Regions from separate parts of the Dyadobacter ginsengisoli DSM 21015 genome, predicted to be linked through region 1. Evidence: riboswitches for the same ligand, from Rfam matches in the RefSeq annotation. Region 1 holds a riboswitch; each other region holds the start of a gene.

The links. A riboswitch is a leader RNA that binds a small molecule or an ion and turns the genes downstream of it on or off. The one in region 1 is predicted to bind cobalamin.
Region 2: linked by a shared signal. The riboswitch ahead of metE (5-methyltetrahydropteroyltriglutamate--homocysteine S-methyltransferase) and the one ahead of BP71_RS22645 (ABC transporter substrate-binding protein) in region 1 are both predicted to bind cobalamin.
Region 3: linked by a shared signal. The riboswitch ahead of BP71_RS31530 (TonB-dependent receptor plug domain-containing protein) and the one ahead of BP71_RS22645 (ABC transporter substrate-binding protein) in region 1 are both predicted to bind cobalamin.

The regions. Positions count from the first base shown of each region.
Region 1 is NZ_JCANTY010000006.1:206,806-217,605, reverse strand. It holds gene cobT (nicotinate-nucleotide--dimethylbenzimidazole phosphoribosyltransferase) at 1-815, opposite strand, end outside; gene BP71_RS22655 (bifunctional adenosylcobinamide kinase/adenosylcobinamide-phosphate guanylyltransferase) at 816-1,328, opposite strand; gene BP71_RS22650 (cob(I)yrinic acid a,c-diamide adenosyltransferase) at 1,325-1,909, opposite strand; gene BP71_RS22645 (ABC transporter substrate-binding protein) at 1,909-3,081, opposite strand; cobalamin riboswitch at 3,113-3,342, opposite strand; gene cbiB (adenosylcobinamide-phosphate synthase CbiB) at 3,575-4,525, opposite strand; gene BP71_RS22635 (pyridoxal phosphate-dependent aminotransferase) at 4,504-5,526, opposite strand; gene BP71_RS22630 (cobyric acid synthase) at 5,526-7,010, opposite strand; gene BP71_RS22625 (magnesium chelatase subunit D family protein) at 7,003-8,847, opposite strand; gene cobN (cobaltochelatase subunit CobN) at 8,870-10,800, opposite strand, start outside.
Region 2 is NZ_JCANTY010000004.1:572,593-583,392, reverse strand. It holds gene BP71_RS17500 (6-phosphogluconolactonase) at 7-738, shown strand; cobalamin riboswitch at 908-1,143, shown strand; gene BP71_RS17495 (hypothetical protein) at 1,149-1,319, opposite strand; gene metE (5-methyltetrahydropteroyltriglutamate--homocysteine S-methyltransferase) at 1,353-3,674, shown strand; gene BP71_RS17485 (acyl-CoA thioesterase) at 3,748-4,131, shown strand; gene BP71_RS17480 (hypothetical protein) at 4,241-5,284, shown strand; gene BP71_RS17475 (carbamoyltransferase family protein) at 5,521-7,386, shown strand; gene BP71_RS17470 (SGNH/GDSL hydrolase family protein) at 7,409-8,530, shown strand; gene BP71_RS17465 (DUF5989 family protein) at 8,605-8,754, shown strand; gene BP71_RS17460 (SxtJ family membrane protein) at 8,857-9,225, shown strand; gene BP71_RS17455 (Ppx/GppA phosphatase family protein) at 9,261-10,145, opposite strand; gene BP71_RS17450 (hypothetical protein) at 10,237-10,800, opposite strand, start outside.
Region 3 is NZ_JCANTY010000010.1:142,310-153,109, forward strand. It holds gene BP71_RS31530 (TonB-dependent receptor plug domain-containing protein) at 1-1,643, opposite strand, end outside; cobalamin riboswitch at 1,735-1,935, opposite strand; gene BP71_RS31535 (DMT family transporter) at 1,977-2,918, shown strand; gene BP71_RS31540 (thioredoxin family protein) at 3,092-3,652, shown strand; gene prfA (peptide chain release factor 1) at 3,656-4,729, opposite strand; gene BP71_RS31550 (hypothetical protein) at 4,871-5,455, shown strand; gene BP71_RS31555 (SAM hydrolase/SAM-dependent halogenase family protein) at 5,504-6,394, shown strand; gene BP71_RS31560 (aldo/keto reductase) at 6,414-7,289, opposite strand; gene BP71_RS31565 (DNA gyrase inhibitor YacG) at 7,320-7,676, opposite strand; gene BP71_RS31570 (single-stranded DNA-binding protein) at 7,927-8,262, shown strand; gene BP71_RS31575 (xylulokinase) at 8,314-9,798, opposite strand; gene BP71_RS31580 (M20/M25/M40 family metallo-hydrolase) at 10,117-10,800, shown strand, end outside.

The sequences.
Region 1 (10,800 bases):
TTAATCGAAGCATCCACTCTGAATGCGCACAGATAGCTCACCGTAGCGATAAAACCGTCGACCAGCACCAGCATATTCTGCCGTGCAGCTTCCAGCATCGCCCCGCACATCATGGCGATCTCGAACCCGCCAAAAACCTGCAATACCCGCCGCGCGTCATCCCCAACATCGCCATGGTGCCGGAGCGCAGTATCCAGCGTAGTGATTTTGCCGGCGAGCTGCGTCTCATTGAGGCCGGTTCCTTTCCCCACGCAATCGCCGATGGGTATATTCAGCAACTTACTCATAATCACCGCGGCCGACGAGGTATTGCCAATACCCATTTCCCCAAATCCGATGACGTTACAGCCCGTAGCATGCACGTTGCGGACTATCTCCTCGCCCCTTTCCAGGCATTGCCGGCATTCAGCCTCCGACATGGCCGGTTGGGTCAGAAAACTGCGCGTGCCAAACCCCACCTTGGCATCGATCAGCCGTTCTGTTTTCCCGAAATCGTAATCCACACCGGCGTCTACCAGTATGAGTTCGATTCCGTGCTGTCGGGTGAACACATTGATCGCCGCTCCCCCGCCGATGAAATTCAGTACCATTTGTGGCGTCACTTCCGACGGATATGTACTCACACCCTCAGCCGCAATACCGTGGCTTCCCGCAAAAACCACCACGTGCGGTTTGACGAGCTGCGGCGTCAACGATTGCTGCACCGAAGCGATCCGGAATGCAATCCTTTCGAGCATTCCCAGTGCGCCCAAAGGTTTTGTTTTCAAATTTATCTTCTCTTGTATTTCCTGGTCAATACCTGTTTCTGTCCTCATCTATGCAATTGTCTTTAATGTCAATGGTAACCCCGAAACCATCAAAAATGCCTCGTCTGCTACTGAGGCTACATACTGATTCGCCCAGCCCTGAAGGTCTGTGAATTGGCGTCCCACTTCGCTTTCGGCATGTACGCCCATCCCGATTTCATTGGAAATGATGATAAAAACACCGTCTGTTTTGGCCAGCTCGTCGATCTCCGTTTTAAAGAATGATAGCGACCGTTCAATATCCTGGTCATTGTCCATGAAAAGATTGGTCAGCCAGAGCGTCACGCAGTCGATCACCGCCACCTTTCCGGACAACGGCAGGCCTGCAATGTCTTTTTCACGCTCCCACGATGTCCACTCGGGCCCCCGCTCACTCCGGTGCCGCTCAACGCGACGGGCAAAATCATCGTCCCAGATCCTCGCTGTCGCCACATACACAGGCTCACGGCTTTTCTGTAATGCAAGGTCCATGGCAAAACGGCTCTTTCCGCTTCGCGCACCGCCCGTTACGTAAATGATCATGACGGCTCGGCGGTCTTGAATCGTTTATAGAGGAATAGCTGCCATTTCTCCTCGGCAACCCCGGCTTTATCCATTTCGGCCCGGGCTAATGTAAAAAACAGGTCTGAAAGCCGGTTGATATAAGCCGGAATAGCCTCGTGGACCTCGTCCGTCCGGATGAGTGAGACCAGTCGCCGCTCTCCCCGGCGCATTTGTGTACGCGCCATGTGGCACAGTGCCGACACTTCATTACCACCCGGCAACAGGAAGTAATCCGACGGAGACGTCATCGCCGCTTCGAGTGCGTCGATCCATTCTTCGCAAAATGCTGCTCCGTCTAGCGGCATCGGGTTTTTATTCTCTTTTTTAGCATCTGACGGTCTTGCCAGATGCGACATCATGTCCATCAGGTCTTTCTGGATGCGATGCAGATTGGGCTGCCATTCATGGTCGTTACCGAGCTTCACCCGCAGTAAACCGATTGTAGAATTGGCCTCATCGAGTGTCCCGATACATTCAATGCGGACATCGTCCTTGCTCACCCGGCTTCCGCCAAACAGCCCCGTAGTGCCCTTATCCCCTTTTTTGGTATATATTTTCATCAGTTGATCGGTTTATAATAAATCAGTTCGTGCTTCGGAAGCAATTCAGGGTGAAGAATCCGGATCAGATCTGCTAAAACATCTTGCGGGTTAACAGCTCCCGACTCCCAGTAATCGTTGGCCCCCTGCGCGTTCATCCGCTTGTTATAGCTGTAAATTTTTCCTGTTTTAAATGCTTTGAAATCGGCGTAGCGTACGTCACGCCCCAGGATGTCGTCTTTGGTCTGCACATTGCCAATACTCACATTCAGCCAGTAATCGGCCTGCAAGGCAATTGGGTAAACCGTCTCGAAACTCAGCGGCAAACTGCCTGTGGCCTTTGTACCCGACCAGTGATAGTATCCGCCCGCATCCTGAAAAAAACGGTTCACATAGCTGTCGCCGTTGGGAACATACCAGGCGTCTTTTGAATTCATGCCGGTGATCAGGCTGGGTTTGTGGGGGTGCTTGCCGGCGAGCCGGACCAGCCGACGATATTCTTTCTCCACAGCCCCAAATTTTTGGTTAACCAGCGACTCTTTGTTGATGAGCGCTGCCAGCAGCTTGACCCATTCGGCACGCCCCAGCGGTGTCGTTTCCACCCACTCCGAATTGACCAGCACCGGGATTCCCGCCTGGTGTAACGATTCATAGCGGCTTACCTTCGACACGGGACTGCCCGTGGCCATGATCAGGTCTGGATGCATGCTGATCAGCAGTTCCTCATTCAACCCCTGGTCCTTTCCGACCTCCGCGATTTTACCGGCCTGAATGCGGCTGATCACCTTGGAGGATGATACATAACGCAGGTTGCCCATACCTGTCAGGATGTCTTCGCATTCCAGGAAACCCGCCAGGCCGATATGCAATGCGGACATTGCCACCATGCTCCTTACGGGAATTTCGATCACCTGGCTGTCCTTAAAGCCATTTGGTCGTGGGGTACCGCGTTGCACGAGCACGTACGAGAGCGTGTCCGTCGATTTTTCAAACGGACTCATGATTTTTACGACCTTGTAATGACCATAGTAGGAAATGGAAAATCCCCTTGCGTAGGCTAATTTGACCTTTTCAGGAAACAAGTCCCTTCCTGCATAATGGGTATCGCTTTTTTCGTAAAGCGACGAAGAAGTGCTACAACCGGCCATCATGCCGAGCAGCAAGAATACTGCAATCTTTTTTCTGAAACTCATTTTTGTCTGACGGCCTTTCTTCCGAAAGCCTCGTTCATAGCGTTAGCAGGCAGGTCTTCTGACTCGTTCAACTCTTGTGCCTTCCCAGGAGCTATTTTGAATGCCTGACTGATTGTTTTCTATTCAGTCAGGCAAAACTTCTTCCAGTGACATTTTACAAGAGCCTCGTTGTGAACTTACAGCAGCGGAGACTGTTCCGGATTTTCACCGGATTCCCTTTTCATCACGCGACGTGCGTGAACCTGGTTGGTCGCAAAACTAGTAATATTTTGTTGGTTATCATTGCGAAAATAACCACACACATTTAGCTATGGAGCGGGATGACAAGTTATGGAAATCGATTCCCGAAGATATTTTTGACGACTTCCTGCTTTTCTACTATCCGTACGCCGGGACTGGCTCTCCGTCACTAAGAATCTAATCATGGAAACCAATTTTAGCATCGGGGAGATTGCACGGCTTGTGGGTGTGGCACCGGATTTCGTACAGAAGATCAAATGCATGAAATCACAGTACTTACGACTTTGAGCAACGCGATGCCCGATACCATCAGCAAACAGGTCCTTTGATTGACGCTGATGACCCTGTCGATCTCTTCCCGGCCTATGAGCCTGTCTCGCTCCCCGATCAAAGGCTTTTCCACCAGTTTCCCGTGATAAACATTCGCCCCCCCGAAACGGCAATCCAGAATACCGGCCAGCGCAGCTTCCGGATATCCGGCGTTGGGGCTTTTGTGAAGATGACCGAATGCGCGGATAAACCGTAATCCTCTTCGGCTCCCGGTCACCGCGATCATCATCAGGGCGGTTAATCTCGCAGGAACGAAATTAGCCACATCATCCAATCGCGCGGCGAACTTCCCGAACAATTCATACCGCTCATTACGGTAACCAAGCATCGAATCCATGGTGTTGATCATTTTATAGGCCATCATGCCCGGCACACCGGCAATCATGTAATAGAACAAGGGGGCTATCACCCCGTCGCTCAGGTTTTCCGACATAGTCTCCAAAACCGCAATGCGTATCTGCTGGGGCGTCAGCCTGGCGGTATCCCTCCCTACAATGCGGGAAAGCTGTTTCCTCCCTGCTTCCAAACCGATTTCATCCAGCGCCTTAAACACATTCCTACCCTCGGTGATTAGGGACGTGTTGGCAAGGCCGTAATAGACAAACACTGTATTGATGGCCAGAAACAGAACGGGATATTGGAGCAGAAACTCATTCAACTTACTAAAAATGAGGTAAGTCAATGTCGCCAGAGTAAACGACAAGAATGCGCCCTTCCAAAAACGCGCCCTGCCGGTGTTTAACCATTTTTCACCTTTCGCAATCAGACTGCCGTACACCCGCACCGGGTGAGGCCAATGATCGGGATCCCCCAGAACCAGGTCCAGCAGGTAACCTGCTACGAGAGGAATGATCAATAGTAGAGTGCCTGCCATTCTTTCAATGCATTGACCAACAATCGATTGGAAGCAGGTGCAAGTGTCGCGATCCGAAAGTGCTGTCGGGTCAGCGTACGGAAGTTACAGGCATCCCGGATCAGTAAACCATGTTTTTCGACCAGGTAATCTTTGAGCTGGGCCGAGTTCCGGACGAGTGTCCGTCCCAGAAAGAAATGGGTATCGCTATCTGAGAATTCAAACGATTCGAGCTTTGCCAATTCTTGAACGAACGTTCTTTTATCTTCATGCAATGCAGCAATCGGGGGTTGAACTGTCTCGAAATGGTCAAAAATAAATGCCCCGGCAGCAAGGGCCATCGCATTGACGGTCCAGGGTTGCTTGATGCCGGACAGTTGTGCGATGACATCCTCATTCGCGAGCACGTACCCCAAACGCAATCCCGGTATGGCATAAAGCTTGGTCATCGACCGCATCACCACCAGGTTAGGAAACCTGGCGATCAGTGGAACAATGGTGCTATGATCCAGCGTGAAATCGATAAATGCCTCGTCGACGACAAAAACGCATTGCGGATTCAATTTCAGCCAATATTGCAGATCTTCAAAGATCAAACCCGTCGGATTATTAGGACTGCACAAAAACAGCAGATCGCTTTTCAACCGGGGTAGCTCCCGCGCTTCATTCCAGGACAGGTAACTGATCTCGTGTTCGAAAATCTGGCAGGCATCCTCATATTCCGAAAATGCCGGCACCACGATCGTCGAGCGCTTTGTTCCAAACAATTGCGCGATGAGGTAAATGCTTTCCGTGGTTCCGCTATTGACCAGCACCTGCCCGTCCGAAAAGCCGTGATGCTTTGCAATCCGACTCCTGAGACTTTCCGCGATCACCTCCGGGTAACGATTGACGCTCCCCCATTGCGCAAACACGTGATCCTTTAATCTGCCAGGTTCGCCTCCGTACCATACATTGGTACTGAAGTCTGCGACGATCTCCCTGCCGTAACGGTACCCATCGTCTCCGTGCCCATGTAACATTAGTCTGTTTTTAAACTATTGTAAATAAAATCCATATCCACATGCGAGCGAATCAGATCCGCGAGCTTGTCGTATTGCGCTTCTTTGAATTCCCTGTAATCCTGAGATGCTCCTTTTTCATCGGTAAACCGGGCCAGAACATGATCGATAACCGGTGCATTGTCCAGGATGCCATGCAAATAGGTCCCCCATGCCTGGTCATTCAGATAGCAGCCGTCGCGGGAGTCATCGTCCAGAACAGCCACTGGTGAGGCTGCGTTCAGATGGCGCGTCCTGCCCGCATGGATTTCATAGCCTTCGCATTGTGCCGGCTCATTCAAGAATCTGAAATGTCTTTGAACGGTTATCTTACCGGTTTCCAGAACGGTCTCAACGGGTAAGATGCCCAGTCCCGGAATGGCCCCGATATTTCCTTCCAACTGACCGGGATCTGCTATCATTTGCCCCATCATCTGATAGCCGCCGCAAATGCCGATGACCGTCTTTCCGGCACGATGTGCGTTGTTAATGGCCCCTGCGACGCCGTTGTTTTTAATGGCCAGCATATCCGCAATCGTGTTCTTGCTACCCGGGATAATGATGACCGAAGCTTTTTCTATTTCTGATGCAGTCTGGGTATAATACAAATTCACCCTCGGGTCCTTTTCCAGCCTGTCGAAATCCGTGAAGTTTGATAGCCGGTTGAGCAGAATCACGGCCACATTCACTTTGCCGGATACCGCACTCCGTTGTTTAAGTTCCAGCGATACGGAGTCCTCCTGTTCAATATGAATATCGCGAAAATAGGGAAGTATGCCCACTACGGGCAAGCCCGTCAGTTTTTCGAGCATGCGTTTCCCGTCATCAAACAACCTTGCATCGCCACGAAATTTATTAATGAGAATACCTTTCATCAAAGCTCTCTCCTCCTGGTCGAGCAAAGCGATAGTCCCGTAAACGCTGCCAAAAACGCCGCCACGGTCGATATCCGCGATCAGGTAGGTGGCCGCTCCCGCGTGGGCGGCCATGCGTAAATTGGTAATATCCCTGTGTTTGAGATTCAGTTCGGAAATGCTTCCTGCTCCCTCCATCACCACCGGCGAAAACCTGCTTTCCAACCGATTGAATGCCGACTTTACCGCTGTAAATAGCTCGCGTTTGTCCTGGGCCATGAAATAGTCGTAAGCCGACTGGTTTCCCACCGGTTTTCCATTCAAGACCACCTGGGATGACTTGTCATTCGTCGGTTTCAGCAAAACCGGGTTCATATCCGATTCGCAGGGTATGCCAGCCGCCTCAGCCTGCACGGCCTGTGCGCGCCCCAGCTCCAGTCCGTCGGCCGTCACATAGCTATTGAGCGACATGTTCTGTGCCTTAAAAGGTGCTGGGGCATAGCCATCCTGTTTGAATATCCGGCAGAACCCTGCTGTGATTACACTTTTACCGACATCTGAGCCAGTCCCGACAAACATGACCGGCCGGAGTTTCTTTGAATCTTTATACATTGTTGTGATGAATCCGTGCCGAAATTGTCGTTGTAATATCCCCGGAAGACATGCTGTCCATGACAATGCATTCCGCCCCCAAGGCCTCCGCCAGCGCATGCGCGCGTCCCTGCCGCACATAACCACTTTCCGTGTCGAGTACCAACGCGCCTGCACCCAGGTTGCGTAAGTGTCCCGCCCAAACCAAGCTTTGCGCCCAGGCATCACCAGCCCCGCCCAGCGGTACATTGGCCTTTCCATCCGTCAAAACTACTACGAAAGGCTGCTGTTGCCCGGCTGATATCGCGCGCTTTGCCATTGTTTCGCCGAGTTGCAACGCATGTGGCAAGGGTGTGCGGCCACCGGTTGGTAGTGCGATCAGCGCCTGTTCCGCCAGCTCCGTGCTTCTCGTAGGGTTCAGCAGCACCGTTGCTTCGACACCCCGAAATGCAATGACCGCTACCATGTCCCTTTTTTGATAAGCATTCTGCAATAAGCCCATTACGCTGCCTTTCACCGCTTCCATCCGTTTGCCTGCGGCCATTGATCCTGACGCATCCACAACAAACACGATCAGGTGTCCCGCCTTCCCGTTGCGGACTTTGCGATGCAAGTCCTCCCTCTGCACGTCAAAATGTTCCGACTCACGCGACAAGGCATGAATAAATGTCTCGTTCAAAGCCAGGTCACCGCTATTCAAATCTTTCCCCGTCCTGACCTGGGCTCCATTTCTAACATTTCGAATCTTAATGCTCCGACCAGCCAAAGGTTCGGTCAAAAGAGCGCTCTCTTTAAGACCCAAGGCCAGAACATCCATTCCAAAACCAATTTCCGCTACTTCCGTCAAACCATCATCCCCACACTTCCCTTCTCCGCATTCAAATTCCTCCTCCCTCTCCCCCCTTTTCTCCATTCCCCCATCGCCTGCCCCACGTCCACCCCTTCCTCCATCCTCCTTCCCACTATCTTTCTGCCCCCCCGGCAAAGGTTTCTTCCCTTTGCGGTGTGGCAAAACTAACTCCGCCGCCTCCCGGATATCCCCCGCAACGACCGTACTCCTGCCATTCCAGGCTGCAATGGTGATTGCAGTTTTATACATAACGATATCCGCGCGCAGGCTTCCTACCGCCCATTCAATGCATAGCTGGCTAATCAGGCTCAGGAGCCCGTCGGGCATATGCACAACCGGCAAGAGCTCCCGCGCCTGCCGGATCTGTTGACGCAGGACGTCCCCACTCTTTTGCCAGGTTTCGTTAAATTGTATGGGGTTGTGTTCAAAAGCCATTCTCCGTTTCACCACTTCAGTTCTGTCGCTCACTTCGTTATGCGTTTCCACTTCCACCATCAGCCCAAAGCGGTCGAGAAATTGCGGACGCAGGTTACCTTCTTCTGGATTCATTGTACCGATTAATATGAACCTCGACGGATGGCTCACCGACAACCCTTCCCGCTGAACGGTATTCACGCCGGAAGTCGCGACATCGAGGAGCACGTCCACCAGATGATCAGCTAAAAGATTGACCTCATCGATGTACAAAATCCCCTGATGCGCCTCTGCCAGTAAACCCGGCAAAAGTGTCTTCCTTTTTTCAGAAAGCATCATTTCGATATCGAGGCTGCCCAGCACGCGATCTTCCGAAGCACCCAGCGGCAAATCGACAAACGGAACCTGTCTCAGGCCACTTTCATGAACAGCCGGCGGCATCATCTCCGCCAATCCTCGTACCGCGGTCGTTTTAGCAGTCCCTTTCTCCCCTTTAATCAGCACACCGCCGATACCTGGGTTGACCGCACAAAGCAGCAATGCTTTCTTCAATTTTTCCTGTCCGACAATCGCCGGGAAAGGGTATAATTTCATGATTAGCTCTATTTTGAACCGGTTATTCCACACGGGATTCCAGTAATGCTTCACTTTTCAGGTACAGCTCCCGCAATCCCTGCAATGCCTGCTCAGAAGGTTTTTCCCACATTCCCCGCTGGGCTGCTTCCAGCAACCGTTCTGCGATCGCATGCAATGCCCAGGGGTTATTTTGCTCAAAAAACGCCTGCATCACGGGATCCAAAGCATAAGTTTCTGTTAACTTCTCATACATCCAATCTTCCGCCACGTGGGCTGTCGCATCGTAGCCAAAAACGTAATCGACCGTCGCGGTCAGTTCCAAACCGCCCTTGTAACCATGTTTCCGAATGCTATCCAGCCATTTCGGATTCACCACTCTTGATCTGAAAACCCGTAATATTTCCTCTTTCAGGTCCCTTACAACCGGCCTGGCCGGATTTTGGGAATCTCCGAAATAATGCTTCGGCTGATGTCCCGTCAGGTTCCGGATCGTGGCGATCATTCCGCCGTGGAACTGTAAATAATCGTCGCTATCGAAAATATCATGTTCCCGGTTATCCTGATTGTGCACAGCGACCTCCACACCCGCGAGCCGCTGCGTGAACTCCTTGCGCGCATCTACGCCCTGCGCGTTGCGCGAGTAGGCATAGCCGCCCCAATTAATGTAGGTTTGTGCAAAATCGGCATCCGAATGCCAGTTTTTCTCGTTGATCAACGGCAGGATACCCGCGCCATAGCTACCCGGCGCTGCACCGAAAATCCGGTAGGAAGCTTTTTCCTCAGCCTGTTCAATGGACAAGCCCGGGTCCTTCTGCAACTCGGCGAATTCTTCCAGAAAATGTTTTCTGACAAAATTATCTTCCAATGGCTCCTCCGCGGCTATTACCATCTGGACCGCCTCATCCATCAGTTCGATCAGATGGGGGAAAGCATCCCGAAAAAAACCGCTGATACGCGTAGTCACATCAATGCGCGGCCGGCCCAGCTCTTCCGTGCTGATCAATTTCAACCCGGTTATACGCCTGCTTTCGCTCTGCCAGAGCGGCCTGACGCCCAATAGCGCCAGTACTTCCGCCACATCATCGCCATGGGTACGCATAGCGCTGGTGCCCCAAATGCTGATACCAATGCTTTCAGGATAGCGGCCGGTTTCCCTAAAATGCCGGTCGAGCACCTCCTTTGCCAAGTGCTGCCCCACCTCCCATGCGGCCTTTGAGGGCAACACACGCGGGTCTACTGCGTAAAAATTCCTACCGGTTGGCAAAATATGCGCCATTCCCCGTGTGGGTGCGCCGCTGGGTCCTGCGGGTACATACCCACCCGAGAGTCCATGCAGGAGGTTATTGATTTCATCGTCGGTCTGCCCCAGGTTTGGAACCAGTTCACTGGCCATAAACTGCATTATCGACCTGATTCCATTCAGGCCAGCGTCGAATAGTGCACATGGCAGCGCCTCCGCGATCATCCGGTCGATTGATTGTATTTCAAACCGGTAATGCATAAAAACCCGGATCATATGCCGGGCCATTTCATCCAGCACCTCCAGAACGTCCGCACCTGTAACGATCGGCCGGTCTGCCCAGGCGGCAAACTGGTCGGATACCTGCCCTAATTTTTGCCCTTTTTGTTGATGAAGTGTATCTATATTAAAGCCATACAACGCCGCGAGTTCAGTCTGTAAGCCAGGTACGGGTCCATTGGGCAACCGCGTGAGCGACTGAAGCATATTAATCAGCGCTTCCTTTTCAGGCATTTCCCCCAAAATATGTAATCCATTTCTGATCTGAGCGGCACCCAGTTCACAGAGGTATCCGTCGATGTCCTCGATCAAATGGGCAATATCCTTTCCATCCATTTCTGTCAGGCTCACCGGCACACCTTCGGGAGTCATGTCCTCATCCCAGTCATGTTTATGGTCACCATGGTCCCTGCTGAGCATCGCGGCGAGATCGGTATCGAGGTTGGTCTTCC
Region 2 (10,800 bases), on a different contig from region 1:
TTTATTATGACTCCTAAAATCAGTATCTACCCGGATTATACTACGATGAGCTTTGCGGCTGCGGAACGTGTAATCGCTTTGTTGATCAACAAGCCTCGCGCGGTCGTATGTTTCCCATCGGGAAGTACGCCCAAAGGGATGTTCCAAGCGCTGGTGGCGGCACACCATAACGGCCGGGTTGATTTTTCACAATGCACATTTATCGGACTCGACGAGTGGATAGGAATGGGAGCAGGCGACGACGGGAGTTGCCGGGACCTGCTGGACAGGGATTTTTTGAAACCGATTGGCCTTCGCGACAGTCAAATCATATTTTTTAATGGAAGGGCGTTGAACCCGCAGGATGAATGCGATCGTGTTAATAAGGCTCTGGCCAGTCTGGGTGGTCTCGATCTGATCGTGCTGGGTGTGGGGATGAACGGACATCTTGCGTTGAATGAACCGGGTACCTCCTGGGATACTTATGCCCATATTTCGGAGTTGGAAACCATTACCAAAGAAGTAGGACAAAAGTATTTTCATCAGCCAACTGAACTTACGAAGGGATTGACGGTGGGCATCAAACATATTCTGGAAGCCAAAGCCGCGATCCTGCTCGCTTCCGGGAGGCCCAAAGCGGCAATCATTCAACGGGCAATGGCATTCCCCGTTTCCAGAGATTTTCCTGCTACGGTATTGCAAAACCATTTGAATGCGGAATTTATCCTCGACGGGGACGCAGCTGCCCCGGTTTCATAGCTGGTCACGAAATCGGGATATCAAAATCACTTTTGAGGGGGCTGTTTCGATTCAAAAACAGATATTTTATCCTGCCAAAACATTAATTTCTCTTCGCGTCACTTAATTCAATAGCCCATTTCCGGGCCAATCTCCATTCCTTTTAAATTTGAGCTGTTCTTTGTGAACACCCGTCAATCGGGATGATGGTTTTGCTTTTGGATCCCTCAGCCAAAATACAGCAAAAGAAAAAAGGAACCGTGTGCAAATCACGGGCAGTCGTGCTACTGTAAGTATCTGCATCACATGGATGCGGTTTTTTACCCTCGTGACCCATTGCAGTCAGGCTTTCAGGAAAGCCGAAACAGCGAGAAGGGCGGTAAAAATGATATAAGCCAGGAGACTTGCCGTCATCCTCAATGACTATTCTCTCACGATCGGGGAATGGCCAAGTATTGATTTACCACATATTTAACCCCGAAGCCGCGCTCCTGGATATATTCAGGGAGGCATGTCTGCACATTTTCTGCGGCCAGGGCGGTGAACGGGAGCGTATGATGTACCGGGGCAGCGATGTCGCCGGGATGGGTGGGTGTTTTCACAGGGTTTTTTCAAACTCTTTAAACACAAAAATTATGTTGTCACACAACCTCGGCTATCCGCGTGTGGGGAGCCATCGTGAACTCAAAAAGGCCAATGAGCAATTCTGGGCCGGAACTATCGATCGGGATGCGTTGCAAAAGGTAGCCCAGCAGATCCGTCACCAGAACTGGGATACCCAGCAGCGTGCGGGTATTGAGCTGATCCCATCGAACGATTTCTCCCTTTACGACCACGTTTTGGATATGTCCCTCATGGTAGGAGCGATTCCCCGGCGTTATCACCAGCTGCTCGACGGCAAATCGAACAAAGAACTTGAACTGTATTTTGCCATGGCGAGGGGATACCAGAAGAACGGCCTGGATATCAAGGCAATGGAAATGACCAAATGGTTTGATACCAATTACCATTACCTGGTACCGGAGTTTGTGAAAGATCAAAAATTCAGGCGGTACTCCGACAAAGCACTTATCGAATTCGAGGATGCATTGCATAAAGGAATTCTCACAAAGCCGGTTTTTCTGGGCCCGGTCACTTATTTGTTGTTAGGGAAGGAAAAAGAAGAGGGGTTTGAGAAAATCGATTTGCTGGACAACCTTTTACCGGTTTATCTATCTGTTTTAAAAGAATTGGCCGCGCGTGGGGCCAAATGGGTGCAACTGGACGAGCCGGCATTAGTACTCGATCTGTCGGAGAAGCATAGGCTTGCATTTGAGCGTGCTTACCAGCAGATCCGTGAAGAATTACCCTCCCTACAAATATTGGTTACGACCTATTTCGGGGCATTGGAGGACAATGCGGACGTGACTGTGAGCTTACCCGTGGATGCATTGCATATCGATATCACCAGGGGGCTGGAAAGCCTGGATGTGATGCTGAACAACGCGTCGTTCATCGGTTCTTCCAAAAAACTGTCTCTGGGAGTAGTGGATGGGCGTAATATCTGGAAAAATGATTTCGGGCCATCACTGGAGCTGATCAGAAAGGCTGTGAATGTGCTCGGAGAAAGCCGGGTGATGATCGCACCATCCTGCTCTTTGTTGCATAGCCCGTTCGATCTGGATCTCGAAAAAAACGAGCAGGTGCTGACACCCGAGATTAAAAACTGGATGGCATTTGCGAAACAAAAATTGAATGAAGTGGCAACTCTGGCGAGGCTTTCCGGAACGGAATGGCAATTGGATCGGGCATTTGTGGTTAATCAGCAAGCTATTGACAGTCGCCGTACCTCTGCATTGATCCATAAACCGCAAGTAAAGCAGCGCGTTGCAGCTATTCATGAAAAAGACTTTGAGCGGTCGAATGGTTTTGCGGTACGCCAGAGTATTCAGCTTGAAAAATTAAAATTACCGCTATTCCCCTCGACTACGATCGGCTCATTTCCGCAAACGGACGAGGTGCGGCAACTCCGCGCGCAGTTGAAAAAAGGCGCCTTGTCAATAGACGAATACGAGGCACGCATCCGGGAGGAGATAGTAGACTCTCTGCGCTGGCAGGAACGGCTGGGTATAGATGTGCTGGTGCACGGCGAATTTGAACGCAACGACATGGTCGAGTACTTCGGAGAGCGTTTGTCGGGATTTGTTTTTACTCAGAATGGTTGGGTACAGAGCTATGGCAGCCGTTGCGTAAAGCCGCCGGTGATATATGGTGACGTAGAGCGGCCTGAAGCGATGACGGTGAAATGGTCGTCGTTTGCGCAAGCTAATTCCGAAAAACTGGTGAAAGGAATGCTGACAGGTCCCGTCACTATTCTTCAATGGTCGTTTGTGCGGGATGATCAGCCAAAGAAAGATACAGCTTTCCAGATCGCATTGGCTATCCGCGACGAAGTAGTAGACCTCGAGAAAGCTGGTATCCGTGTGATCCAGATCGACGAGCCGGCAATTCGTGAGGGACTTCCCTTGCGTAAGCACGCATGGAATACCTATCTGCGATGGGCCGTGGACGCCTTCCGCCTGAGCGCGGCAGGTGTCGCGGACCAGACGCAGATCCACACGCACATGTGCTACGCGGAGTTTAATGACATTATCGATTCTATCGCTGCCCTGGACGCCGACGTGATCACGATCGAAACCTCGCGTTCGCAAATGGAGCTCCTCGACGCGTTCGCTGCATTCAACTATCCCAATGAAATAGGACCGGGCGTATACGACATCCATTCCCCGAGAGTACCCACCGTGGAGGAAATGGTTCTGCTCCTGGAAAAGGCATTAAAGGTCATCCCTGCCCGCAATTTGTGGGTAAATCCCGACTGCGGGCTTAAAACCCGGAAATGGCCGGAAACGGAGGCCGCTTTGCGGAATATGATTTCTGCGGCTAACTTGCTGCGCGAATCGGTGGAAGTTGCCGGATAGCAATTGGGTGTGGTCGCAGATGGCCACACCCAACTTATTATTATTCCAGTTCTCATCACTATTTTCTAAGGTTTTGACAGTAGCAGAAAAAATTACCGCTTCGGAAACCCGCGTTTTTAAAACCGTATTTCCCAATAACACCAACCACTACGACACCCTCTTCGGGGGAACCGCATTATCGATGATGGACGAGGTAGCATTTATTGCCGCAACGCGCTTTTCGAGATTACGCTGCGTAACCGTTTCATCCGACCGCATTGATTTTACGCATCCAATCCCAGCCGGGACCATTATTGAGCTCGTGGGGCGCGTTGAAACCGTTGGTAATACCAGTATGAAGGTCAGGGTAGATATTTTTGTAGAGAAGATGTATGAAGAGAGCCGGGAGAAGGCGGTGACGGGGATTTTTACTTTCGTGGCGCTTGACGAAAATCACAAACCTACAAGGATCATATAAGCAGTGCCCGAAGGGTAATTTTATCAGCCGGTTATTCATCAGAAAACAAAAAAAATGAGCAGAAGGTGATATTGAAGGGACTGTTCCATCTGTATCGGCATCCTGCTTCATGAAATCACGCTCTTTTATCTTCTCAGGTATCTTTGTTCTTTTCCTTTATATCGTGTCAGAGATTCTGCTTCGCCTGGGATTGCTGTTCTTCGGTTATCCATTCTTTCGGCCATCCGACTACCTTTATTCCGGGTTTTACGCTAACATGAAGGAAGTCAGTTCCAATGAGATTCGACGGGGAGGTGAAGTTAAAAATGTGCTTATCCTGGGCGGTTCAGTGGTAAGTACGGCTTGGACACATATGGAAAGCAGGCTGGACACGATTTTGCAAAAGCATTATGGAAAAAGAGCACGGTACGCTTTTTATAATGTGGCGGATGCTGGTCATACTTCCAGGGACAATGCGTTGAAATACAGTTTGCTAGGAGAGAAGCGCTTTGACCTCGTACTTTACTATGAAGCGATCAACGAAAACAGGGCTAACAATGTTCCGGCGCAAGACTTTCGCCAGGATTATTCACACATGCGCTGGTATCACGATATCTACCTTCTGCAATCTCATCCGGAGATTAACATTACAGTAATACCTTATGTGCTCGACAAGGTGATGGGTAACGTTAAAGACCGCCTGGAACATCGCGTCTACATTAGCCATGGGGAGGTCGACCCGCAGTTCGCGCAATATGGTTCGGATATCAAGACAGAAGAACCCTATCGCCGAAATTTGGAGGAGATTATAACCATTGCCAAAAAGCGGGGTGACAAGCTTTTGCTGGTGAGCTATGCATCCTTTTTTCCCGAAAACGTTTTGCTGACCGGTGAGGAAAAGGATATGCAGCATTTTGCGGGATGCAACAGATTTGTTGCTACGCCTGTCGTGATGTGGGGCAGGCCGGAGAATGTCAAAAAAGGTATAGCCATACATAACCAGGTTTTAAAGGGGCTGGTTAACAAGCACAACACGTTATTTCTTGACATGGAGCGTCGGATGCCGAGAGACCCGGAACTGTTTTGCGATGTCTGCCATTTGAGCGGGCCTGGGGCACAACGCCTTGCACATGAGATTACCGAATTTATCGTACGGCATAAATTACTGGAATAAGGCTCACGTTTCCTGGAAGTGATTCAGAATTAGTTATTTAGGGTAGTTGAATTTAGGCCCTGTGTTAACATTTCATTATTCCTGGCTGACATTTGACTGATTTCGAGCCGTTTGATAACAAATCTAAGGTGCTCGGTAGCGGGGTTCGATTGCAGGGTTGCCCAAAATGCTTAACTTGCACGCCTTTTGAACAGTGTAGGTCGAAAAGCTATACATATTTATATAAATACGCTTTAATGAAAATTTTAGGTATCTCGGCTTTCTATCATGATTCGGCCGCGGCTCTCATCGACAACGGAGAAATAGTTGCGGCAGCCCAGGAAGAGCGCTTCACCCGCAAAAAACACGATCCCGGTTTTCCCTCTAATGCAGTGAAATTTTGTCTGGAATACGGCGGACTTTCTCTAAACGAGCTCGACGCGATTGTTTTCTATGACAAACCGCTCCTTAAGTTTGAAAGATTGCTTGAAACCTACTACGCTTTTGCCCCAAGGGGTGTAAGATCCTTCCTGACGGCCATGCCGGTCTGGATCAAGGAAAAGATGTTTCTCAAAAGATTGATTAACGAGGAACTCGAAAAGCTGGGTTACGATAAAAAGAAGAAAAAGGTGAAAATGCTCTTCCCGGAGCACCACCTGTCACACGCAGCGAGTGCATTCTATCCTTCTCCTTTTGAGAAATCCGCAATTCTGACCATCGATGGTGTGGGTGAATGGGCCACGGCTTCGATCTGCCTGGGTGAAGGAAAAGATATCAGTATTTTAAAAGAACTTCGTTTCCCGCATTCGCTGGGACTCCTTTATTCGGCATTCACCTACTTCCTGGGCTTCAGGGTGAATTCGGGAGAATACAAACTCATGGGTCTCGCGCCGTACGGAGACCCCACTTCGCCCGACATCAAGCGTTACGAGGAGATTATTCTGAAAGATCTCATCGATCTGAAGGAAGATGGATCGGTGTGGCTTGATCAGGATTATTTCGATTATGCAACGGGCCTGAAAATGGTGAACGAGCATAAATGGGAGGCTCTGTTCGGCTTTAAAACCAGAAGACCGGAGGATGCCCTGGAAGCTGTTCATTGTAACCTGGGACTTGCAATCCAAAATATTACGGAAGAGGCGGTGGTGAGAATGGCGAAAGAAGCTAAACGCCTTACCGGTGCCGATTACCTATGCATGGCAGGTGGGGTTGCATTGAATTGCGTTTCGAACGGGAAATTGCAGAAAGCCAATATATTCAAAGATATTTTCATTCAGCCCGCAGCAGGTGATGCCGGCGGTGCATTGGGTGCCGCTCAAGCCGCATACCATATCTTTTTCGGACAAGAGAGAAACATTACCTGGAAGGCGGACGCGATGCGCGGATCCTACCTGGGACCCACTTTCTCGGATCTGGACGTTGCGTTGACTGCCAAAAAATACAAAGCAGTTTATACGCACTTCGAAAATTTCAAAGACCTTACACAGGAGGCTGCACAGTTGTTATCAGAAGGAAATGTAGTAGGCTGGGTACAGGGAAGGATGGAATTTGGCCCACGTGCGCTGGGTGGCAGGAGTATTCTGGGCGATCCAAGAAATGCCGAAATGCAGAAAAAGCTCAATCTGAAAATCAAATACCGTGAGTCTTTCCGGCCTTTTGCCCCGTCGGTATTGGCGGAAAATTGCTCCGATTATTTCGACTACGACGGTATTTCACCCTATATGCTGCTGGTGCATCCGGTTGCACAAAACCGGAGAAAGCCGGTGCCTGCCGATTATAGTTCGCTGGACCTGCGTGAAAAGCTTTATTTCGAACGTTCGGACCTGCCTTCCATTACCCATATCGACTATTCTGCACGTATCCAGACCGTGCATAAAGAAACTAACCCGCGTTATTACGAACTGATCGATTCTTTCAAAGCATTGACAGGGTACGCCGTAGTCGTCAATACCAGTTTCAATGTACGGGGAGAGCCAATCGTTTGTACTCCTAACGACGCCTACCGTTGCTTCATGCGGACTGAAATGGACTACCTGGTCGTAGGGAACTTTATTTTTGATAAGAAACAGCAGCCGGAGTGGCTGGAAAAAGATAACTGGAAGGAAGAATTCGTTCTGGATTAATCCCCATTGATCATCCAAAGTAATGGCGTCTAAAATTGTTACCAGCATAATCCGGATTTTATTTCTGGGGATATTGTTCGTGTTTCTGTTCTATCCGGACAAATTTCATATCAAATTCGATTATCCCGGCTATCCGCAAAGTGATAGCTGGCATATAAGATTGGCGAAATTCGCTTTCTGGCTTCTGCTGGTCATCGAGATTCTCCGCATATTCTACTATGGCGTTGTAAAGAGCAAAGCGAAAGGACTGCTGGCTAATGTTGTCACGATCTCCGTTCCGCTGATTGTGACGTTGATTTTCCTCGAAATCATATTCATGTACGTTCCGCAGAGCCACGAAGGTGTGTTGTCAAAAGCCTCGCAGATTTGGTGGGAAAAGTACTGGAATCCGGTAAACTCGCTGGGCTATCACGACAAAGAAATCAAGAGCGAACCCGGTAAGAAAAATGTACTGGTAATCGGTGATTCCTTCGCTGCCGGTCATGGGTTGAAAGATGTAAATGAACGGTTCTCAGACATGCTCGAAGCAAAGCTCGGAAGGGATCAATATACCATTTATAACCTGGGAATGTCGGGGGCCGACACCCGTGACGAAGTAAAACGGTTGCAGGAGTTTCCGGTAAAACCAGACATCATTATCCTTGAATATTTTCCCAATGACATAGAGAAGGTAGGTCGCGAGAAAGGGCTTACATTGACGGGTGCCGAACCGTATGCGGATCTCAAAGGTCCAATGGCGACGATTGTGAAGCGTTTCTATCTCCCCAACTTCATCTACTGGCAATTACCGCATACGGGTTTCAGTACGTTTGAAAAGTTTGTTCAAACGGCTTATACCGACACAACAATACTCCATGCGCACTTGAAAGATCTTTCGGGTATGCTTGCGTATCGCGACAGCACGAAGGCTCAGATGTATGCTGTATTCATTCCGTTCCTGTTCCAGGTCGATAAAAGTGCGGGGTATACCAAGCCGGTGGAGGAGTATCTTCGCGCAAATAATGTAACAGTGGTTGGGATTAATGACGGTGTTGTCAAAATACCCGAAAAAGAACGCGTGGTAGGCAAGAACGATGGTCATGGCAGCGCCGCGCTGAATCAGCTGATTGCGGATAGGCTCTATGACGTGATGGGTAAACGGTAACTCAGAATTAATACGATAAGCGTTAATAAACGATACTTAAGTTTTACATTTGATTTTTTAAACACTAGATCAAAATGGATTTTTTGACAGATTTATTTGCATTTATGAAGGAGCGTAAAAAATGGTGGCTCGCTCCTGTGATCATCGTTCTGCTCCTTATCGGTGTGCTGATCGTGATTGGCGGAGGTTCGGCTGTGGCGCCTTTCATATATACCTTGTTCTGATCATTCCAGGTCAACGCAGATCGATCCTATATATATTTGAAACCTGTTCCGGTAGCATTGCCAGCAAGGTAATGCTACCGGAATCATTATTATGTTATTCAAATGAGTGAATCAGAAAAAGTCAAAGCGCAGTTGGTGATCGTTACCGGGCTTGTTGTCCTCTATTTTATTTTCAAATCGCAATATCCCTATTTTCTGATCGGGGCTGCGGTTGTGGGCGTGGGAAGTCTGGCTATTCCGGTCTTTGGCGATCTGATCGTCAAAGGTTGGTACAAGATCGCCGAAATCCTGGGAGCGATCAACGGCCGGATTTTATTGTCGCTTGTATTCTTTGTCGTACTTTTTCCAGTCGCAGTAATTGCGAAGTTGACAAAAAAGAATCCGTTGAATCTGAAGAAAGAGGACACCGATTCCGTTTTCACGGAACGAAATCACAAATATGCTGCGAAAGACCTGGAACAGGTCTGGTAATATTATAAACGTAGAAGAAGTCAAAAAGGCCTGGTTCAGGCCTTTTTTTTGCGGCATGCCCGGTCGTAGAGCAATTGCAGCATGCCGTCTTTGAGTCCAACATCCGGGACATGTATTACTTCTGCACCAGCCCAGCGCATGGCCGACGTATAAATATCGCCTGCAGGTACGATCACGTCTGCGCGGTCGGGATTAAGCTGTAACTTATTGATCCGGTCTGCGAGAGAGAATTGGTCGATGTAATCCCGCATTTTCTGGATTTCTTCCAGGCTGGTAGAACTTTCTGTGAGTTTGGACGACAGGTCAAAGAGCTTATTGATATTTCCCCCCGTTCCTACTGCCTGGATGGGCTGGGTGTAATCGACATTCAGGTTAATCCACTCCTTGATTTTCAGCCAGGCATTCTTGGATTCCTTTCCTTCCAGGAGCCGAACAGAGCCTAGTTTGAACGATTTGGCTACGATTTTCTGCCTGTCCTGGTAAAGGTTAAGTTCCGTACTGCCACCGCCCACATCGATGTGGATGTATTGGCCTTCACCGAGCGATTGAACTACTACATTGTTTACCAGCTCAGCCTCTTTTTGCCCGTCGATGATCTGTATATGAATGCCGGTTCGCCGTTCGATATGGTCACGCACTTCCTGCCCGTTGGCCGCCTCGCGCATAGCGGAGGTAGAGCATGCCATAAAATCGTCTACTTCATGGAGCTCCATCAACAACTGATAAGCCAGCATGAGTTTCATCATTCTGTCCTCACTTTGCGGGGTAATGCGACCCTGTGTAAATACATCATGGCCTAAGCGAAGTGGGAAACGGACATATTCGACTTTTTTGAAGCGGGAAATGCCTTCGTCATGCAACACCGAGGATATTTGCATACGGGCACCATTGGATCCGATATCTATGGCTGCGAATTTCAAAAGCGCGTTGAATAGGGGGTAAATAAAGGCCAAAAATAGACTTTCGCGGACAAGTTTCAATATCTTGTCCGCGAAAGTTCATGAGCAGGACCTACATTTGGCGGCCAATCTGATACATAAGCTTCACCTTCAGGCCAGGGCCGGCGCTGCGGCTAAGCGGGGTGAGGGGTTTAAAGTAATTCACCCAGTAACCTTCTGCCTGTACCACGATCGGGTACCATGTCTTTTCAATCCCCAGTGAGAAGTTCATCGAGGTGATCGGGGAGACGTCTCCCTTCTTCGAAAATTTCTGGTTGAAGAACTCATTCTTGGGGCCTCTGCAATCGTAAGAAACTGTTTCTTTGGACGAAATCTTGATGTTGGTTCCCATGCTGGCATAGTAAACCCAGTCGTTTTTAAGTGTATTGCGGAACGCCAGCGTGAGCGGCATCTGAACGACGGTCTGATCGATCTTAATATTGTACAGCTCAAATATGAGCGGAACTTCTCCGGGATGTGTTGTTTTGAAATCCCGACGATTTTTTTCTCTGAATATCTTTTCGCTGAAAAACTCCGCAGGTTTCGCTTTTAACCAGGTGATGCCAGCGGCAATCGAGAACTTTTTATTGACGATCACTTCTCCCATCACGGTTTTACCCTGACCATTTCCTTCGAT
Region 3 (10,800 bases), on a different contig from region 1:
GTGATTTTCGTCGATTTATACAGGGCAAATGCATTCATATTGGTGCTGTGAAGGGGGACAAAGACAAGCTGCTTTCCTATTATATCCTGCGAATAATTGTCATAAGCCTTTTCCTGAGAGCTCTTATTGAATGCGTAGCCGGCGTCCCATCCTAACCTGGTTGCCCCCGTCCGGCAGACGTAACCTAGTTGCAGCTCGATACCGCGGGCGAGTACCTGTTGCAGGTTTTCGACCCGGTATTTCCTCGAAGGATTCCAATACGTCCAGTCTTTGATACGATTGTGATAGGCTGTCAGTGAAATGCGTAAGGCATTTCCCGGTTCCGGTTTGAAAGTGTGCTCAACGCCCAGCTCTTTGTTCCAGCCGCTTTCGGGTTTAATATCCGGGTTCCCGAGATCTTTCCAGTAACGTTCATTCAGGGTGGGAGTCCGGTAGCTGCGCCCGAGGGAGCCTTTTATGATTACGCGATGCCGATCGTTTCTTATCAAATTGTATTCAGCCCCCAGTGAAGGCGTGAATGGCGGATTGTAGCCGGTGACCAAAGCCTGCCGGAAATTAGCAGAAAAGGTCAGGCGGTCGATGACCTGCCAGCGGCTCAGAACAAAAAAATCGGTGCGGTTTTCAGTTACCGGAGTGTGGGCATAGCCGGGCACTTCCGAACGGAAATGCGTCCATTCAGCACCGGTTTTGAGCGATATTGGATGGAGTGAGCGACCCATATTCAATGTGAAATCTTTTTCAACCCGGGTAGCCAGCTTGTCTGTAACCGAGTGGTCGGGGCGGGAGAGGTCTCCTTTTGCATAGTCAATAATATCGCGTACCCACGCGGTGCGGATGGTGAACGTCTTGATCCGATAACGCAACATGGTACGATACGCCTCGGTGAGCGTCATTTCTCGGCCCGCTTCATCAGTCGGCGTCAGTATAAGTTTGTTGCTGGTGAGCCAGACGTGTGCCGAAATCTCCTGATCGCTCGGGGATTGCAGAAACAGGTCCTGTACAATACCTTTTTGAGCAGTTTCTGTCAGCAGTACCGCGTAATTGCTCCTTGTTTCGTAAGGGTAGTCATTGTTCATGCGTCCGCTGTACACAACGGTCTTGCCCGAAATCGTCCATTGGCCTGTCAACGGTAGGGTGTACCGGACATTAGCCTGGCTCTGATGATTTCGGAAACTTTCTTGCTGCCTCCCAAGGCTAATGCCAAAGCGTCCGGCGGACGGCTTGCTGTCCAGCAAAATGCTGCCTCCCACGGCATCGGTGCCTATAATGCTGGCGGAGGCGCCGTACTGGACAGACAATCGGTCAAAACCAACAACCGGAATGGTGGAAAAATCGGTTTGCCCGAGCGTAGGCGCATTAATATTCAGTCCGTTCCACAGCACGGCAGTGTGATTGGCAGATGTGCCGCGAAAGGAGGCGGTACTCAGTTGGGCAGGTCCGTAGTTTTTGAATGCAATCGGCGTGTAGGCTGATAATGCGTCACCGATGTTCTGAAAACGGAACTGGGCGAGAGATGCGGAATCCATGGTTTGGATTTTAAGGCCACTCATAAACTTCTGAGGAACAAAACCTTTGATAACAACCGGATCCAGGTCGATGGAGTCGCTTTGGGCATAGAGACGCGCCGGTAAGGCTGAGCTCACCCAAAGTATCAAAAAGATAAAAAATTTCCGGTCGGCAGTCACCCCAGCAAAGCAATGGATTGGCGGTGATCTTTGGTTTTTCCTCCGAAAACATCAGATCAAACGCTCTGGCAGGTCTCCTGGCTCATCATTGGGATCCGGGGCCTTCCCGTTCGGAAACAGTGGCATGAAGATCGGTCCGTTTATTGCTGACTTACAGTTGCGGGGACAGTTTCCGGTTCTCACGGAATTCCCTATTAAGCCTAACCGCTGATTAGAAGTGGTTTATGGCACCAAGCGGCGCAAAGTTAGGCATTTTCAATGACTTTTGGTTGTTTGTGATAAGCGCTATCTTTGCGGCAAATTCTGATCCCGTTGGCGGCTACTACTGAAAATTTTCCTGCGACTTCGTCTTATAAAGGCATCTACCTCATGCTCGGGGCTGCGTTTTTCTTCTCGCTTACTTCGGCTATCTCCAAATGGCTTGGTAAGGATTTCCATACGGTACAACTCGTTTTTTTCAGGAACATAGTCGGCGTTGTTTTTGTGATCAGCAGCATCCGGAGGCGGCCATTGCGCCAGGAAGGCGGGAAGCTGGGACTGCTTATTTTCCGGGGCGTGGTCGGCACATTGTCGCTTTACATGCTTTTTTACGCTATTCAAACCCTTGGCCTGGGACGGGCTTCTACTTACCAGTATACCTATCCGATTTTCCTCGCATTGTTTTCCTGGCTTCTGATCGGAGAGACGTTGAATTCGAAGGAATGGATGGCGATCTTCGTCGGATTTACCGGCATCCTTTTTGTGTTTCGCCCCGATCTGTCGAGCTCTTTCCGGGATAATGCGCTGGGACTCGGCAACGCATTGCTGACGGCCATATCCTATTTGTCGATCAGGCAATTGGGAGTCGTGTATGACACACGCGCGATCATTCTTTCCTTTATGCTGAGCGGGATCGTGATGCCCATCCTTTCGATGCTGGTGGGCACCTATTATCCGATAGCGCACTTGGATTTTCTGATCGGAACATTCAAATGGCCGGAGAACGTGTTTCAATGGCTGGGTTTTCTGGCGCTGGGACTGACCGCGTTGCTTGGGCAAAGGATGCTGACACAATCGTTTACCTATGACAAAGCCGGTCGTGTCGCTGCGATCGGTTATTCCAATATCCTGTTTTCCGTCCTGATCGGATTTCTGATGGGTGAAGCGATCCCTTCTGTTTCCATGCTCGCGGGGATGTTTCTCATCATTGCCGGAGGAATACTCGTTTCTTTTGCCAAAAGTAAAAGCGCTTAAAGCCGCACGTTTGAGGCAAAGGCATTGATATCAATCTCCTGTGTTTTGTTTCGTCAAAAAATGCGTAAAATTGGGACAGCTTTCCTGGCTTGCTGATTATTGAATAGCATTTGAGATGCCGGGTAACGATTTGTGTGGGAGGTTTGTTTAAACAAAAAGAAATCAAAAATACCATGAAACGATTCCTGTCATCGCTTTTGATATTTCCGCTGATGCTGATAATCCTGGCAGGTTTCAAAGCGGATAAAGCCAGTAAACCCGCAGAAGGGATCCAATGGCTCACCATCGAGGAAGCCTTTGCCAAAATTCAAAAGGAGCCCCGCAAGGTGGTGATCGACGTTTACACCGACTGGTGCGGCTGGTGCAAGGTAATGGACCGTGAAACTTTCAAGGACAAAGCGGTGGTCGACTATATTAACAAGAAATATTATGCTGTAAAGCTGGACGCAGAACAGAAAGAGGCGATCACACTTGGCGACAAGAAATTCAAATACCTGGCCCAGGGAGGTCGCGGCATCAACGAAATCGCATTGGCGCTTACCAACAACCAACCGAGTTATCCTACCACTGTTTTCCTGGACGATAAATTCAACATGATTCAGCCGCTTCCCGGATATCTGAAAGCGAAGGAATTCCATCAGATCATCACCTTTTTCGGAGAAGATTATCACAAAAAGCAGGATTTCGAGAGCTATAAGGCCAAGACCTATGGCGAGTTGTACCCGGCGAAATAATATTTATACAGTTTCACCCTCCTGCATTCTCTCCGCATTTTCCGCGATGCGTAGTTTCTCGATCAGCTCGGCGATGTCGCCTTCCATTACGGCGGGAAGGTTGTAAACCGTGTAACCTATGCGATGGTCTGTAATGCGGCTTTGCGGGTAGTTATATGTCCGGATCTTGTCAGAACGGTCTCCGCTTCCTACCATGGATTTACGTTGAGAACTGATCGCATCATTGTGTTTTTTCAACTCGATCTCGTATAGCCTCGAACGAAGGACGCTCAATGCCCGGTCTTTGTTTTTCAACTGCGAACGCTCATCCTGGCAGCTCACCACAAGTCCGGATGGGATGTGGGTAAGACGGACCGCCGAATAGGTTGTATTAACCGACTGTCCACCCGCGCCTGACGATTGGAATGTATCCACGCGAACGTCGTTCATGTTGATTTGTACATCCACTTCTTCGGCTTCGGGCAGTACCGCAACGGAGGCGGCAGAAGTGTGGATCCGGCCCTGAGACTCGGTCTGCGGAACGCGTTGCACGCGGTGTACACCCGATTCGAACTTCATTTTGCCATATACATCTTCTCCCTCGACCTTGCAGATGATCTCCTTGTAGCCGCCGTTGGTTCCCTCGGTATAGTCCATGACGGACGAGCGCCACCCCATTTTCTCGAAGAAGCGCTGGTACATCCTGAAAAGGTCTCCCGCAAAGATGGCCGCCTCGTCGCCACCGGTGCCGCCGCGGATTTCGAGGATGATGTTACGGCTGTCGTTAGGATCTTTGGGGATCAGGAGTTCTTTGATCGTCTGTTCAAGTTCGTCCAGGCGTGGCACCAGCTCATCGAGTTCCTCCTTGGCCATTTCTCTCAGATCCTCGTCTTTTTCAGTAGCTATAAGTTCCTTGGTCCCGGCTATGTCCTTTTGCAATTTTTGGTAAATCACATATTGCTCTACAATCTTGCCGAGATCTTTGTATTCTTTGCTGATCTTGGAATAGCGTGTAGAGTCGGAGACAACTTCCGGTTGTATAATTTGTTGAGAAACCTCTTCAAAACGTTCTTTTATAGCTTCTAATTTATCGATCATCTTTATTGGATATCTTTGGCACGACGCATTCGGGGCACAAAGATACGCATTTTAGCTAAATGAATGATTTCAAGACGCCATATGCATGTTATGACGGGTTGGGTGCGGAAAGAGGGTACATCAGACTAACATTTACGGAATATGAAACAGTTATTATACATCGCAGCGATAACCGGAATTCTTGCCGGATGTGATTTTAAAAGTGGCCGCATTGAAAATACCAAGGAATTGAGCCGGGAGATCAAAGCATCGCAAATCAAACGGGTTACCAACACGCAGCTTGTTTATGCGGCCGACGAATGGGGAAAGAAAATAGCGCAGATCGCCGAAAAGACTTTGAAAAGCGAATTGGAGAAAAATCCCGGGTCCGGGGTGGCACTCTGCAAAAATCTGTCGGGAATTCCGGTTGTCGCGGCCTTACAAAAAGAATATGGCGTCAAAGTCGAGCTTATGGGAGCTGCCGACCTGAAAAACCCGGCTCTGTCGCCGAAAGAGCGTGAAATATTGGATGCTTACCTTTACAGTGCCAGAAGCAAGGCGACTGCCGGTGATAATTTGCAGCAGCTGAACGACACTATGCTGGTATATAATGCGCCTGTATCAGCGGAAAGTATTGTTTGTAAAAAGTGCATGAGTGCACAGGACACGACTTTCGCGGTTTGGCGATTGCTTTTCAGTAAAAAGGAGATCATCAGGAAGCTGGACGCCAAGCAGTTGAAAGATTGATTCAGGCAATAATTTTTGTTTATTTCAGGAAAACAAAAACGCGTGACTATGCTGCACAAATTACCGCTGGTGGTTCTTTTCATCGCTTCGCTCACGGCCTCGGCCCAAAATAATACTGTCGTTTTTCAATCCGATTTCGGTTTAAAGGACGGAGCCGTTTCAGCCATGAAGGGTGTAGCGACGGGTGTTTCCCCGGACATCAGGTTGTATGACGTAACGCATGAGATTCCTGCATATAATATCTGGGAGGCGGCTTATAGGCTGGTACAGACCGCACCGTACTGGCCGGCCGGAACAGTTTTCGTTTCGGTAGTAGATCCGGGCGTGGGGACCGAGCGAAAGTCAGTGGTTTTGCTGACGAAATCGGGACATTACTTTGTTACTCCCGACAATGGCACATTGACGCTCGTGGCGGAGCAAATGGGGATCGGGGAGGTGAGGGAAATTGATGAAGCGGTTAACCGGCGGAAAAATTCAGGTGCGTCGTACACCTTTCACGGGCGTGACGTATACGCATACACAGGCGCGCGGCTGGCAGCGAAAGTAATATCTTTTGAGCAGGTAGGACCGAAATTGTCAGCTAATGTCATCTCGATTCCTTACCAAAAGCCTTCTTTTGAAAAAGGGAAAATCCTGGGCGCTATCCCGATCCTGGATATTCAGTACGGTAATGTATGGACCAACATTGACAGAGCGCATTTCGATCAACTAAATGTGCGCATCGGAGACGATGTGAAAGTGCAGGTTTTCAAAGCGGGTGACAAAGTGTACGAAGGGAAGGTAAAGTTTGTCAACACATTTGGGGAGGTGAAAGAAGGTGCGGATGTCGGCTATTTTAACAGCCTGCTTAACTTTTCACTCGGCATCAATATGGGCAACTTCTCGGAAAAATATAAAGTACTGAGTGGAAGTGAATGGAGTATTGTCCTGAGTAAATGAACAATACCCCGCTTCTGATTTATTTTCCGACCACCTGGTAGATTTCGTACCAGTCTTCCCGGGTCAGTTTAATGTCCGATGCACTTGCCCCATTGCGGATGCGTGTTTCGGAAAGTGATCCGATAATGGGTAAAGTACCCAGCTTCATTAACCAGGCCACGGCAGTCTGCTCGATATTTGCGTCATATTTTTTTCCGATCTCATCCAGCTTTGATCTCAGTCTGACCGCTTTATCATCTGTTCCGTTCAGGATTTTCCCGCCCGCGAGTGGTGCCCAGGCCAGCGGTTTGCTGAAACTTTGTTTGATAAAATCGATCCGGCCGTCTTCAATGGCCGTCGTATTCATCAGATTGAGCTCGATATGATTGGTAACAATAGGGATACGCAGGTAAGAGGCAAGCAACTGGTGCTGAAAAACAGTAAAGTTGGCCACGCCGATGTGCTTGGCTTTTCCAGAAGTTACGATCTCAGCCAGTGCCATCGCAGTTTCTTCAGGGTCGGCGAGCAGATCGCTTTGATGCAAAAGGAAAATATCCAGGTAATCTGTTTTGAGTCTTTTCAACGAACCATTGATACTGTTGATAATATGCTCCCGGGAGTTATCATAGTAGGTAAGATACTTGTTTTCAGAAGTTCTGATCCCACATTTACTAAACAAAACAATGTCTTCCCTTTTGAATGACCTGTTCCGGATAATCTTTCCAAAATGCTCTTCAATGGTCTGGTCGCCGTAAACGTCAGCGTGGTCGAATGTATTGATGCCCAGTTCAAGGCAGAGATTGACGGTCTTTTCAATTTGGGCGGTGGTGATAGCACCTTCGTCGGTCCATCTCCAGAAACCATAAATTGCTTCTGAGACCTTTGGCCCGGAATCGCTGAGGCTTACTTTCTTCATCGGTGGTAATTTGAATTCGTGCAAAAATATCTATTTCTCCAGTCGTTTATCTTTCACGATCAGATAAAAATCGTTTTCCAGTTCCAGGTAGCCATAGTCGTACACGAAGTGATAAATACTCCCCTTTAATGTCGGGCGGATATTGGTGATGAGGTTAAAATCAAAACCTTTGGCTATCAGGACGTGCTTGGTAATCTTGGATTTATCATCCGGGCACAGTTCTTCGAGAATACGGCGATTCTTGCGGAGTTGGTTATTCATATTTCTTACAATGTTGTAAGAATCTGAATTCAGCCGGTTATTGTAGCTGTTCCGGCACATATCCGAGCAGAACTTTTTATCTACCCGCCCTACTAGTGGCTTACCACATTCCTGGCAATTTTTCATTTTCAAACTGTTTGGCCGGACCCTCGTCAGTTCCGATTGGTGTGCATAGAATCGTCTGAATGCAATATAATAAAATTCGTTTGCTGCACTGCTCAAAAAGCATCTTTCCGTTTGCAAACGGCTGCAAGCGTTTTTATTTGATTATAAGTGGTTAATAACCGAATCAGTTTTCGATTGCAGCACACTTTTGCAGAACCGATCCGAGTGGGTCGGCGTAACAAAATCATTCATCATCTAAACAATCACAAGTATGAACTCGGTTAAATTGATCGGAAATGTTGGACGCGAAATCAACGTAAAAGACTTCGATGGCGGTAAGATGCTCAGTTTTTCACTCGCAACAGACGAAGGATATGTGAACAAAAACAAGGAGGAGGTCAAGAATACCGTTTGGCACAGCATAGTGGTTTGGAGAGAGCTGGCGCAGCGCTGTGAGTCTTTTCTGACAACGGGAAAAATGGTGTCGATCGAGGGTAGGCTAACTTACCGCCAATATCTGAACAAAGAGAATAAGACCGTCAGGGTAACGGAAGTGACTGCCCATAAGGTGGAGGAAATTTCCAGGAAGCAGGAAGCGGAAGTCTGAATGGGAAGGAAATGTCGGCCCGGCATACATGGGTAAACCGGGCCGACGATCTTACAGGCTTTTTTCAAGTACGTCTTTCCAATTTGCATAGGCATCCTTGGTGGCCTGGGCAAGGTTCTGGTCAGGCTCTATGGTTCGTAATGCGCTTAGGCCTACGAATGCGTCTTTGCGGGTTTTGTAATAGCCAAGTCCGAAACCGGCGGCACGGGCTGCTCCCTGGGCACCGTCGGTGTTGTAGAGTTCTACCGTAGCCCCGGATACATTGGCGAACGTTTCCCTGAACACCGGGCTAAGGAACATGTTAGCTTCGCCCGCGCGGATATTTTGAAGGGATACGCCCACTGTTTCCATGATTTCCATACCGTAGTACAAAGCGAACACAATTCCTTCCTGAGAAGCCCTTGTGAAATGACTGAGCCCATGGCGACTAAATTGCAGGCCTTTGAATGTGCTCCCGGGATCCTGGTTTTCAAGCATGCGCTCAGCACCGTTACCGAAAGGCAAACAGAAAAGACCATCTGATCCCACGGGAGCTTTTGCGGCAAGGCTGTTCATTTCAGGGTAGGAGACATTGCCCTGGAACAAAGCATTACGGAGCCAGCCATTAAGACTGCCGGTACCATTTACGCACAGCAACACCCCATAGCGCGACGATGCGGTGATGGGATTGACGTGTAGAAAAGTATTAACTCTTGATTTGGTATCAAATTTGATCTGATCACTTACACCATAGACAACACCGGAAGTTCCGGCGGTTGCAGCTACTTCTCCCGGCTCCAGTACATTCAGTGAGAATGCATTGTTGGGTTGGTCTCCGGCGCGATAGGTTATCGGAATACCGGCGCGCAAGCCGAGTGCAGATGCTGCTTCGGCAGTAATCTGTCCTTGTTCTGAGAAGGTAGGGAGAACCGTCGGCAAAATACCCGGGCTGAACCCGAAGTGGTCAAAAAGGAAATCGGCCGGACGTTGATTAACAAAGTCCCAGAAAATGCCCTCTGAGAGCCCCGAGGGGGTAGTGACTACTTCGCCGGTCATTCGTGCAGCCAGGTAGTCGCCCGGAAGCATAAATTTATGTACACGGGCATAAACGTCTGGTTCGTTTTGCTTTACCCATCCGAGTTTGGAGGCGGTGAAGTTACCTGGGGAGTTGAGCAGATGCGGGAGAACATATTCTTCACCCAATGCATCCATAGCGGTATTGCCTACTTCAACAGCCCGGCTGTCACACCAGATGATGGAAGGGCGGAGCACATTCATGTCCTTATCCACCACCACTAGGCCGTGCATCTGATAGGATATTCCGATGGCACCCACTTCGGCGGGTGAAACATTTGCTTTTTGTATAACAGCTTGGGAGGCCAGGCAGGCATTTTCCCACCACATTTGAGGTTCCTGTTCGGCAAAGCCGGGTTTCGGGGCGGCAATTGTCATCTCCCGTTCAGGGTAGTACGCAGAGGCGGCGACGACCCCGGTATCTGCGTGAATCAAACATGCTTTGACGGACGAACTGCCTAAATCGAATCCAAGGAAATACATTGCGAAATATGATTATTTTGATTTGAAATGCTTTGATCTTTAAATATAAGTGCTAAAAAATACAAAAATGTTCAAATAACTCTAAGAAAAGAAGTTTATTAAGTGTTAATTTAACACTTAAACAAAATTAGCTAAAAAAGTGCTTCGAGGCACGTGGCGCAAAAAGAATATTTGATAACGAAAATTCTGTATCTTAAAGAACTTATGAAACTAAAGGACTGATTTTCGGGTCTCCTTTGTGTTTACCTTGCATGAGCTCGATTATCTATGCGATATTTGAGTTAAAATTGAAGTTGCTGACATCCTTTATCGGGAATTATGAAGAAAGTTGTACAAGTTGTTCTCATTGGCGGGTTGTTTTTTTTGTTCTCCGAATTTCGCCCGAACGACAGGAAGTGGGAAAAACCATTCTCGAAGCTCGACCGGGAGGTCAGAGCGAACAGCAAAGCATATGCAACGCTGGGTGAAGCGACGAAAACAATCGGACATCGCCTAACAGGGAGCGTCAATGGAGAGAAAGCCGAGGAATATGCTTTCAAATTGCTGAAAAGCTATGGTTTTACGGATGTGGTGTACCAACCTTTTGAAGTGGAGGCCTGGATGCGTGATACCGTAACGCTTTCCATAGCACCAGGTAGCAGTGATAATTTCAGGGATGTGCCGGTAGTTTCTCTTGCGCACTCGCCCGTCGAATCCACCCTTCAGGGAGAGGTTGTGGACGTGGGGAATGGGTTGGAGGAAGATTTTCTGGCCTTGAAAGACAAAATCAAGGGAAAGGTGGCGCTGGCCAATATTAACCTGGTTGGAGTGACCGGGAAAAAAAACCTGCACAGGTCTGAAAAAACGGCGCTGGCGATTAAGTATGGTGCACGTGGAATGATCATGGTGAATGGTGCCCCGGGAAAGGTTTTGCTGACTGGCACAGCGTCGGTAACGGGAGCCATTATCTCCATTCCAGCTGTATGTATCTCCAACGAGAGTGGTCATGAAATCAGGAAATGG